2 linked regions of the Xanthobacter dioxanivorans genome follow. The protein of the gene in region 1 interacts with the protein of each later gene in a pairwise test. Links are inferred from orthologs where the notes say so. Each region holds a gene or a part of one and is shown in the gene's direction. Other genes may lie near its edges.

Region 1 (5,986 bases):
CGGAGGGCCGCGGGAGGGGCGTGGGGGAGGGGGCCCTGCAGCACCAGGCGCAGGAAGCGCTCGCCGGTCACCGGCCGGCTGAACAGGTGTCCCTGGCCGAAATCGCAGCCGCGCGCCCGCAGGAACTCGCACTGCTCGGGGCTCTCGATGCCCTCCGCCACCACCTCGATGCCCAGCGCCCGCGCGATGGAGATGATGGCGGTGGCGATCTCACCATCTGCTGCGCGCGGCAGGTCGCGCACGAAGCTCCGGTCGATCTTGAGCTTGGTGATGGGGAAACGCTTCAGGTAGGCGAGGGATGAATAGCCGGTCCCGAAATCATCGAGCGCCACACGCACGCCGAGATCCTTGAGCTGGCGAAGCTTGCGTTCCGCGGGGGCGCGGACCTCGAACAGCACGTTCTCGGTGATCTCCACCTCGAGCCGAGCCGCCGGCAGGCCGGTGCGCCGCAGAATATCCTCCACCTGCTCGCTCAGGGATTCCCGCCGGAACTGGCGCGGAGAGAGGTTCACGGCAATGAAGTCGAGATCGGCCCCCTTCGCCAGCCAGTCGGCCATCTGCCGGCACGCCTCCTCCATGACCCAGGCGCCGAGCGAATCGATGAGCCCCGTCTCCTCGGCCAACGGGATGAAGCGGTTGGGCGTCACCAGGCCGTGCACCGGGCTGTGCCAGCGCACCAGCGCTTCCGAACCATGGATGCGGCCGGTGGCCAGGCTCACCACCGGCTGGAAATTGAGGCGGAACTCGTCGCGCGCAAGGCCGCGCCGGAGATCGGCCTCCATCTCCATGCGGATGCGGGCACTGCGGGTGAGGGCCTTTGTGTAGAAGGCATAGCTCCCACGCCCGTGGGACTTTGCCTCGGCCAGGGCGGAATCGGCGTGCTGCAGCAGCCTCTGGGCGCTGTCCGCGTCCTCCGGATAGAGGCTGATGCCCGCGCTGGCGCCGAGATAGACCTCGCGGCCGTCGGCGAGCACGAAGGGGGTGGAAAGCTCGTAGATGAGGCGGATGGCGACGGAGGAGGCATCGTCCGGGCCGTCCACCTCCTCCAGGATCACGACGAACTCGTCGGCGCCGTAGCGTCCGGCCGTGGCGCTGCTGTCCAGGGCCGCCTTGACCCGTGCGGCGGCCATCTGCAGCACCTGGTCCCCGACCAGATGGCCGAGGCTGTCATTGACGGTCTTGAACCGGTCGAGGTCGATGAAGATCACCGCGCACGCCTTGTCCGGCCGGTTGACCGCGAGGTCCAGAAGGGAGGCGAGCAGGGTGCGGTTCGGCAGGTCGGTGAGCGGATCGTAGTGGGCGATGCGATCGAGCTGGAACTCCGAGTGCTTGATCTGGGTGATGTCCTGAAAGGCACCGACATAGCTCTGCGGAACGCCGGCCTGATCGTAGACGGTGTTGATGGTCAGCTGCTGGAGAAAGATCTCGCCGTTCTTGCGGCGGTTCCAGATCTCGCCCTGCCAGGATCCGGTGGCGTTCAGGGCGTCCCACATCCTGCGGTAGAATTCGCGATCATGCCGCCCCGAATGCATGATGCGCATGGTCTTGCCGATGATCTCCTCCGGCGCATAGCCGGTGATGCGTGTGAAGGCCGGATTGACGGCGGAGACAATCGCATCGAGATCGGTCACCACGAGCCCCTCCATCGAGGAGGCGAAGACCGCCGCGGACAGCCGCAGCCGACGCTCGGTCTGCTTGCGCTCGCTGATGTCGGCGATCATCCCCACGAGCCGGGTCACCCCGCCGTGGTCGTCGCGGGCGGCGAGGCCGTGGGAGAGGAAGTCGTTGTAGCTGCCGTCAGGCAGGAGCAGCCGTACCTCGCATTCGAAGCTCTGCTCCTCGCCGCGAATGAGGCGCGCCCAGGCCGTGACCAGCTTGCGGCGGTCGGCGCGATGCAGGAGCTTGTTCCACACATGCTTCATGTCGTCGGGGGTCTGCGGGCCGATGCCGAGAAGTTCTCGTGCGCGCGGCGAGAGGTACAGCCGGCCGGAGCGCACGTCGAAATCCCAGACACCCTGGTCCGAGCCCTTCACGGCAAGGTCGAAGCGCTCCTCGCTTTCCCGCAGCGCCGCCTCCGCCGCCCTGCGGGCGGTGACGTCCTGCATCACGAGGAGGATGTGGTCGGGGGTTCCGCCGTGGTCACGCACGAGGGAAAAGGTGCAGGCCAGCCAGACGGCGCCGCCGTTCCTGCGCAGGTACCGCTCCTCGGTATGGACCAGCGGCGCCTCGCCGACCACCAGGGCATGCACCGGATCCTCCCGCGCCCCGGTGTCGGCCGCATCGCGCAGGCTCTCCACGCTGCGGCCGACGAGTTCCTCCGCCATGCGGCCCAGCAAGGCACAGGCGGTGCCGTTGGCCCGGACGATGATGCCCTCGGGAGAAAGGTTCATCATGCCGGACGCGGCTTGGTCGAACGCTGCGCGGAAGCGCGCCTCCGCGGCATTGACGGCGCGGGTCGCCTTCAACTCGCGCGCGGCCTCCCGCAGGCGGTTCTTTTGCCACAGGCCCCGGCCGACGGCGAGGGCGAGCAGCAGCAGCACCAAGGCGAGAGCCGCCGACAGGAAGGCCGACGTGCGGGCCCCGGTCAGGATTTCGTCCTTGTCGATCTTGACCACCAGCGACGATGAGCTGCCCGGAATCTCGGCCCGCACGGCGAGCACGCTCTGGCCGCCGTGGTCGGTACCGAGCCCGCTCGTGCCCGGACGCTCGCGGGTCGCGGCAAAGGCATAAGGGTCGGCGGGCAGGCTGCGGGCCGTGTCCGCCCGCGTTGCGCCCAGCGCGGCGGTGACGATTGATCCGCCACGCTCGTCCGGGCGCACCAGCAGGGCCTCCGCCGTGCGGGTGTTGTAGAGGATGGTCGCCAGCAGCGGATGCGCCTCGGGCCGGCCGGACGCTTCCAGGAACAGGACGCAGCAGGCCTCGGCGCCGGTGGAGGTCGCGACCGGCATGTTCACCAGGAAGCCGGCGATGGCGCCCTGGGAGGCGTCTCGCGGCGGCGGCACGGCGGTGAGCTGGCCGGTGGCCGCGACGCGCCCGAGCCGTTCCCGCAGGTCCGGGCGCTGTGGCGTGCCCAGGGTTCCCACGATGAAGGTCCCGTTGGATGTCCACAGCTCGGCCGTCTGGAAGCCGAAGGCCCGTGCGGCTTCGGCGAGGAGAAGGCGGAGCCGGTCGCGGCTGGCGTCGGAGCCGCTGGCCCGCCACTGCTCGACATCTTCTGAAATGAGGCGGCTCGAGGCAAAGGCGAGGGCTCCCGCTTCGAGGCGCGTGCGATCCTGCGCGATGCTGCGCGCCTGTACCTCCGCGAGGGTGGAGAGCATCCGGCGCGTGCTGGAGACCGTGCTCCGCACACTCGCCTGATAGACAACCACCGTCACCACCAACAGCAGCCCGGCCAGCAAGAGAAGGGCACCTACGGCGGCGCGCATGGGCGTCCGGGCCGCAGGCATGTTGCCGGTCTTTGCGCGGCGATGGGAGATGAGACGAGCGGCGAGATAGACGATGCCGCCGACCACGGTGGCCGCGACGAGGGCAACGGCGGTCGCCCAAAGGGTGGGCGCCCCGCCAAGCACCCTTTGGCCGAACGCGGATGACACCTCGGCCTGAACCGGCGCCGCCGCGGCGAGCGTCGTCGAGGCAAACGCCGCGACGGCGAAGCAGATTGGCGGTAAGCGAAGGGGGGCGTGGCTCATGGCTTGCGGGTCTCGGGTCCTTTATCCGGCCGGAAGGACGGGGTTCCCGCCCGACTCCCGTACCTGCTCCACGACGCTGCGCTTTGACAGAAGATTGTCACTGCTTGCGAAAAGACAAAAGCGGGGAAATCCCCTTAGACGTGGATCCGCGCGGGATTACCGGCGCCTGAGCGGTGCATGCGACGCCTCGACGGGAAAGGGGGCATTCTCCCGTCGCTTGCGGTGCAACCAGGCCGCTGTGTCCTCAGGCCGACCCTTCAAGCGGGGCAGCGCGGGACACGCAGTCATGGCGAATCATGCCGCCGAACGCCTTTATTCCGTGTGCTTCCGCTGCGCCTTCTCTCCCGCATGGGGGTGTAAAGGCTTGAAGCAGGCCGGGTCATCCTCCATTTATGGGAGATGCCGCCCGCCGTCCTTGAAACGGCGCGGTTGGGAGATGCGTCATGAGCCTGATTTCCGACCCCGTGTCCAAGCCCGCGCCGAAGCGCAGCCTACCTCCTGTGATCCGTATCACCGACGCCGCCGCCGAGCGGTTGCGGGAGATTCTCTCCGGCTCGCCCGAGCCGGGAACCGCGGTGCGGGTCGGCGTGGAGAACGGCGGCTGCGCCGGCATGTCCTACAAGCTGGATACCACCACTGAAGTCGGCCCCCTCGACGCCATCGTCGAGGACAAGGGCGTACGGGTCGTGGTGGATGCAAAGGCGGTGCTGTTCCTTCTGGGCACCGAAATGGACTTCAGGACCGACAAGGTGTCGTCCCAGTTCGTTTTCAACAATCCGAACCAGACCTCGTCCTGCGGCTGCGGCGAGTCGGTTTCCATTACGCCCGCGACCGCCGGCTGAACGCAGCGGCGCGTGCAGGGGTTCAGGTGCTGTTCATCTGAGGGCGGACATGAGGGGAGGGTGACGGCGGATGTCCGTTGGCGCCGGCCCCCGACCTCCGGGCAATTGCGCCATGCGGCTTCGCCGTCGCACCCGTGCAATCCAGCTCAAAGGTGCCAACTTGATTCCTGCTTTTCTCGCCGCGCTCCTGGCGAGCCCCGCGTTCGGCGTTTTCGCGCGTCTCGTCCTGACCTTCATTTTCTGGGGCGCGGCCCTCGGCAAGATCGCCGATTACTCCGGCACGCTAGCTGAAATGTCCCATTTCGGGCTTGAGCCGGCAGCGCTGTTCGCCCCGGCTACCATCGCCCTGCTGCTCGTGGGCTCCGTCCTGATCATCGTGAACCGGGTGGCATGGCTGGGCTTCGGAATGCTGGCGGTCTTCACCGCGCTGACCATCCCCATCGCCCACCCCTTCTGGAAAATGGAAGGTCCGATGCAGATCTTCGAGTTCCACATGGTGGTGGAGCATATCAGCCTGATCGGGGCGCTGATGGTCGGGGCGATCCTGTGCCGCCGGCTGGAACTGGAGCGTAGCGCGCCGCGCTGATGCAGGCGGCTGCCGCCGCGTGTCGGCCTTGGCGGACGCGGCGGCGCTGCCATGCTGGTCCGCGCGGATGTCTCGGCCTGCGAAGATGTGGGTGGAGCCCGCATTCCCTTCAGGCATGGTTGTGAGGGCCACGCATGGCGTGCCAAGCTGACCCGCGCTCGGGTGCGGCGACATGCGCGTGCCCGGGGGCTGCGTGGGCGTGGCGAAACTGGTAGACGCAAGGGACTTAAAAGCTCTTCTTTCGGCTCCTTTGTCTGACTAAAATCGTTAAATTATAATGGCTTGACTTAATTCCCGCTTGGGGAATAGTGTTACACATGGCTTACACAAATTGCACATTCCCTGGCGGGTGGCGCTATGGCTGAGCAGCACGAGCTGATGGGCGGCAGGCTCTACGTCTACAAACGTGGGGACGGCCGCTATTGGCAGTGCTCGACCTTCCTAGGAGGCCGGAACCACCGCGTCAGCACCAAGGAAGAGAGCCTGGGGCGTGCGAAGGACTTTGCCGAGGATTGGTATCTGGAGCTGAAGGGCAAGCACCGGCGCGGAGAGGTCCGGAACGAGAAGACGTTCAAGCAGGCCGCTGACCAGTTCCTGCGGGAATATGAGATCATCACGGAAGGGCAGCGGAACCCGGACTACGTGAAAAGCCACGGGATCAAGTTGCGCGTGCACCTGCTGCCGTTCTTCGGCGAAAAGGGGCTCTCCGAGATCACGCCCGGCCTGGTTCAGGAACACCGTATCCACCGCCATACGACATCCAAGTCGGGCAAGCCGCCCTCGCGCAGCACGATGCACAAGGAGATCGTGACCCTGCGTCAGGTTCTGAAGACCGCGACGCGGCACGGATGGCTCCAGTATCTTCCCGA
Region 2 (4,601 bases), 200 kb from region 1 along the record:
TCGCCCCACCGGTCGATGAGCTGGGCCACGTCCGAGGTGGTGGAGAGCAGGTTGGAGGCGAGGTCGTCGGCACGCGTCTTGAGCGTGTGCACGAGCACATCGCCGGATTCGGACAGGTCCTGCCGGATGTCGGAGCCGGTGAGCTGGAGCCGGTCGATGAGCTCGCCGCCCTTGGCGGTGAGGCTGTCGATCATGCTGTCGCCGACGCGGGCGAGGGCGGCGGTGATGTGCTCGCCCTTCTGGCCGAGGATCTCGGTAACCTGCTCGCTCGCCTCCATCATGGTGCCGTGGATGCGCGTGGCGACGTCCTTCACCTCGTTGGAGAGCACCGCCTCGGCGCCGGCGAGGCCCTCGCGCAGGCGCTCGGTCTCGATCTGGATGTTGTGACGCTCGGCCTGCAACTCCTCGATGAGGGTGCGGATGCGCACCTCGTTCTCTTCATAGGCACGCTCGAGCACCGAAACCTCGGCACGCACGATGGCCTCCAGCTCGCCGGCGCGGGAGATGGCGCGGTCGATGCCGTCCCCCATGGCCGCCACCTCGCGCCGCACCGCCTGGCCGACCGTCACCACGGTTTCGGTGGCGATGGATTCCGGCTGGGCGAGGCGCAGGGCGACCTCGGTCATGGAGCGGGCGATGCCCTGCAGTTCCTGCGAGCGGCGCAGCACGCTCGCCATGCCGAAGAAGCCGAGCGGCGGCAGGAGGATGGAGGCGAAGATGCCGAGCAGCGCGGGCGAATCCAGCAGCGACTGCACGCCGCCGGAACTCGCCATCAGGCCGCGGTGAAAGGCGAAGGCGAAGGCGACGCCGATGATGATCCAGATGAGGGAAGCGCCCGCCGCCCAGTAATAGGGGGTCCCGGCGGGCTTCTTCTGCAGCTGGCCGAGGAGCTGGCCGATGGTCTGGCGGTCGTCGTTGGCGGCGCGCCGCTCCGCGTCGATGCGGGCGCGGGGCGGACCCTCGCGCCGGCCCTCGGGGCGCGGCTCGCCTTCGGGACGGGGCCTGCGGGGAATGCCGCGGCCCTCGCGCTGCGGCGGAGCCGGAAGCGGCCGGTCTATGGCTGAGGAGCGCTCGGAGGCGAAGCCTGGATCGACCCCCTTGGCCGGCGCCTGGGCCTGTTCGGCATTGTCGAGCTCCAGCGTAAGAGCCTCCTGGATGGCCGACAGAGCCGCCTCGGTCGGATCCTGGATCTTCTTCGGTTGCTTCATGTCGCTGTCGCCTCTGCCTTCGACGGCGGCGGCGGGCTTTGCCCATGGCCGCGGCGCCTACTCCAACACGCACCCCTCCCGCTGCCCCGACGGCCCCACGGAATTGGTTTACCTTTCCTTATCCTAGACAGGCTGCGCTACGGATTGAACCGCCCTGGCCGCATTTGTGAAGATATCGTTAACGCCCCTGGAAGCTGGCGCCGGGGCACGCTTGCCGCTATAGGCTTACCCCGGCCCGCACTGCCGAAGCCATCCTCCCCCTTCCGTCGCCACGGCACGACAACGGTTAACCAGCGGCATTTTTCATGGTTGCCATCACCTTCATCGAATTCGACGGCACCGCGCACCAGGTGGAGGGGCCGGAAGGCGCCACCGCCATGGAGACCGCGGTGCGCAACGGCGTGCCCGGCATCGTCGCCGAATGCGGCGGCGCCTGCGCCTGCGCCACCTGCCATGTCTATGTGGACGAGGCCTGGATGGACAAGGTGGGCGGCCCCTCCGACATGGAGGAGGGGATGCTGGACTTCGCCACCGACGTGCGGCCCAATTCCCGCCTCTCCTGCCAGATCAAGCTGACGGCGGACCTCGACGGCATCGTGCTGCGCACGCCCGAGACGCAGGGATAGCGGGAGCCGCAGGCAGAGCGGGCGGCATGGCCGGCCCGTGATGTCCTCCCCTCACGTCCGCCGCGCGGCCGTGAGGGTCCGAAGCTTCAGGTCGGTTCGAGGACGGGAGCAGGTCCGGGGCGGCCAGGGCTCGCGACAGGCGCCAGTCAGCGCCCGCCGCGCAGGTCGGCTTCCAGCTGCAGCTTCGAGGCGATGTTGAAGCGCACCTTGTACACTTGGTAGTTCTCCATCACCCGCTGCACATAGTTGCGGGTCTCGGAGAAGGGGATGGACTCCACCCAGTCCACCACGTCCACGTCCGGGTCGCGCGGGTCGCCATAGCGCTGGATCCACTTGGCGACGCTGCCGCGCCCGGCGTTGTAGGCGGCGAACACCAGCACGTAGTTGCCGGAGTAGTTCTGCACCAGCTCGCCCAGCTCGGCGGCGCCGAACTGTACGTTGTAGGACTGGTCGCTCATGAGGCGGGCCTCGCTGTAGGGCGCTCCCGTCTGCTTGGACACCTCGCGGCCGGCGGCCGGCGTCACCTGCATCAGGCCCATGGCCTTGGCGCTGGAGAGGGTGCGGGGGTTGAACTGGCTCTCCTGCCGCGTCACGGCATAGACCGCGGCCTTGTCCACCGGATTGCCGATGGGCGTGTAGCCGGGCACGCCGAAGGTGGGGAACGCCTCCGCCTCCAGCGGATGGCCCTCGGCGAGTCCTTCCTTGCCCACCACCAGCGCGCCGCGCGCGTCACCATTGGCCTCGGCCAGGTTGGCGAGCATGGCGAGCTGGCCGGGATCCTCCATGCGCCAGGCGAGATCGTAATAGATGGTGAGCGGGATATCCCGCTCACCGATGGCGTACAGCATCCGGATCGCCTTGATCGGCTCCAGCCGGCCGAAATTGCTGCGCGATTCGAACGAGGCCTGGGGCGTGCCGCGCAGGGCCACCGGGGCCATGCCGAGCTTGGTGCGCGAGAGCTGGCCGTAATAGGTGGCCGGGAAGCGCGCCGCCGCCTCGAAGCCCGCCCGCGCCCGCCCGCCGTCGCCCATGGCCTCGGCCGCCCGCGCCTGCCAGTAATAGGCGCGCGAGAGGGTGATGGGGTGCTTCTGGTCGTCATCGATCTTGGCGAAATGCTGGGCGGCGGTCCGCGGATCCTTCAGGAAGCGCAGGGCGATCCAGCCAGCCGTGAAGTGCTGCTCGGCGCGGTAGTTGTCCGCCTTGGGCGGCACGCCGTTGGCGGCGACCTTGTAGGCGGTCTGGACGTCCCCTTCGTCCAGCAGCTCGCGGGAGACGAGGCGGCGCTCGATCCACCACTCGTCGGGATCGGCGCGCACCTGGTCGGAGCCGGAGCCGGCGAGAAGGGCGCGGGCGGCCTCCTGCGGCTTGTCGGCCCGGCGGGCGAGCTGGGACTTGGCGAACAGGTAGGCGGGATCGTTGGCGAGGGTGAACGGCACCTGGGCGAGCAGCTTCTCGCCGTTCGCCTCCTTGCGCGCGATGGCCATGCGCGCCTTGGTGAGGGCGACGATGTCAGACCCCGCCCGCGCGGCGGCGCGCAGGGCGCGCTCGGGATCGGGCTTGTAGCTGAAACGGTCGGCGCGCAGCTTGTGGTCGGCTCGGGTGATGATGGAGCCGAACTCGTCGAGGATCTTGGTCTCGAACAGCTCGTTCAGGTCGTCCTCGCGATAGGCCTCGCGCACCCAGTCGGCGGCATCCGAGCGGTTGCCGGTGGAGATCAGGTAGCGGGCAAGCGCAATCTTGCCCTCGCCGGATAGCGGCGCCTGCTCGGCGAAGAAGGCGCGCGCCTTGGCCGGGTCGCGGTTCTCCTGGAAGAGAACCCGCTCGGCGCGGCGGCGCAGCGTGTTCGGCGTGGGCCAGCCGGGCTTTTCCGTCAGGAACTGGTTGATGGTGTCGAAGCCGAGGTCGTTCGGCGCATGGCGGATGACAAGCCAGGTGACGAGCGTGCGCGCCACCGGGTCATCGAGCTGCTGCGCCGCGCTCATGGCCTCGCTGGCGCGTCCGTTCCGCGCCGCGCTCACCGCCACCTTCAGAACCGCGAGGTCGCCGCCCGGAATGTTCGAGGAGGCGCCGAGGGTAGGGGCGGCCTGCGGGGCCGTCGGCGCCGGGCGCGACGCCGACTTGCCGCTGGATTTGCCGGAAGAGGATTGGCTGGAAGAGGGCTTGCCGGACGCAGCCTTGGTGTCCTTCGCCTTCGCGTCCTTGGCCTTGGCGTCCTTGCCCGCCTTTGCGTCCTTTGGGGCGGCCTTGGAATCCTTGGCGGGGGCGGACTTGTCGCCCGCCTTCGCGGTCGAGGGTTTGGCGGGTGAGGGTTTGGCGGTTGAGGGCTTGGCGGGCGGTGTCGGCGCGGTCTCCGCAGCCGCCGGCATCGCCCCGCTCCAGGCGAGGGCGAGCGCCAGGGCGCTCACGGAAATCAGGCTCGAGACAGGCGACATGAATTGTCCTCGCGACGCGTTTGTTTCCGTCCTGGGATCCCCTCCCGCAGTTTCCGCCAGCCGCGTTGACGAAACCCTAACCAGAATGGACCTTGGAATCCGGGCGAAACCGGGGCTGTTGACGCAAGGGCGACTGCGCCACATCAAATCTCTCCCTTGGTACCTCCAGCCCTTTGGCGGCCGGCCTCCGAGGCCCGTTCGCCGGGGTTGCCATGCCCCCCGCGCGGCCCTGTGCCCGGTGCGGTTTGCGCCCGGCCCCCTTTCCGCCCGGCCGGCAAAAGGCTAAGGGTGCAGATCCGCACCCGCCGCTCGGCAGAGCCGGCGTGGCGCCGGAG

The links. The genes of interacting proteins can lie anywhere in the genome.
Region 2: the proteins of EZH22_RS23775 (region 1) and EZH22_RS22900 interact in binary tests that used the Escherichia coli proteins (3 or more experiments, as listed by UniProt). The link is inferred for Xanthobacter dioxanivorans from one-to-one orthologs.

The regions. Positions count from the first base shown.
Region 1 is NZ_CP063362.1:5,108,453-5,114,438, reverse strand. What follows is about bases 2,919-5,831. They hold EZH22_RS23775 (HesB/IscA family protein), read left to right. Parts: upstream 2,919-4,132; coding sequence 4,133-4,531; downstream 4,532-5,831. Other genes in these bases: EZH22_RS32020 (hypothetical protein), read left to right, coding at 5,475-5,831; EZH22_RS23770 (DoxX family protein), read left to right, coding at 4,692-5,117; EZH22_RS23780 (bifunctional diguanylate cyclase/phosphodiesterase), read right to left, coding at 2,919-3,689. In the rest of the region: more of EZH22_RS23780, read right to left, coding at 1-2,918; more of EZH22_RS32020, read left to right, coding at 5,832-5,986. UniProt on the Escherichia coli protein: Is able to transfer iron-sulfur clusters to apo-ferredoxin. Multiple cycles of [2Fe2S] cluster formation and transfer are observed, suggesting that IscA acts catalytically.
Region 2 is NZ_CP063362.1:4,906,039-4,910,639, reverse strand. Bases 504-3,173 are described here. They hold EZH22_RS22900 (2Fe-2S iron-sulfur cluster-binding protein), read left to right. Parts: upstream 504-1,513; coding sequence 1,514-1,834; downstream 1,835-3,173. Other genes in these bases: EZH22_RS22895 (lytic transglycosylase domain-containing protein), read right to left, coding at 1,981-3,173; EZH22_RS22905 (apolipoprotein A-IV repeat region-like domain-containing protein), read right to left, coding at 504-1,208. Outside these bases: more of EZH22_RS22905, read right to left, coding at 1-503; more of EZH22_RS22895, read right to left, coding at 3,174-4,266. UniProt on the Escherichia coli protein: Ferredoxin are iron-sulfur proteins that transfer electrons in a wide variety of metabolic reactions. Although the function of this ferredoxin is unknown it is probable that it has a role as a cellular electron transfer protein.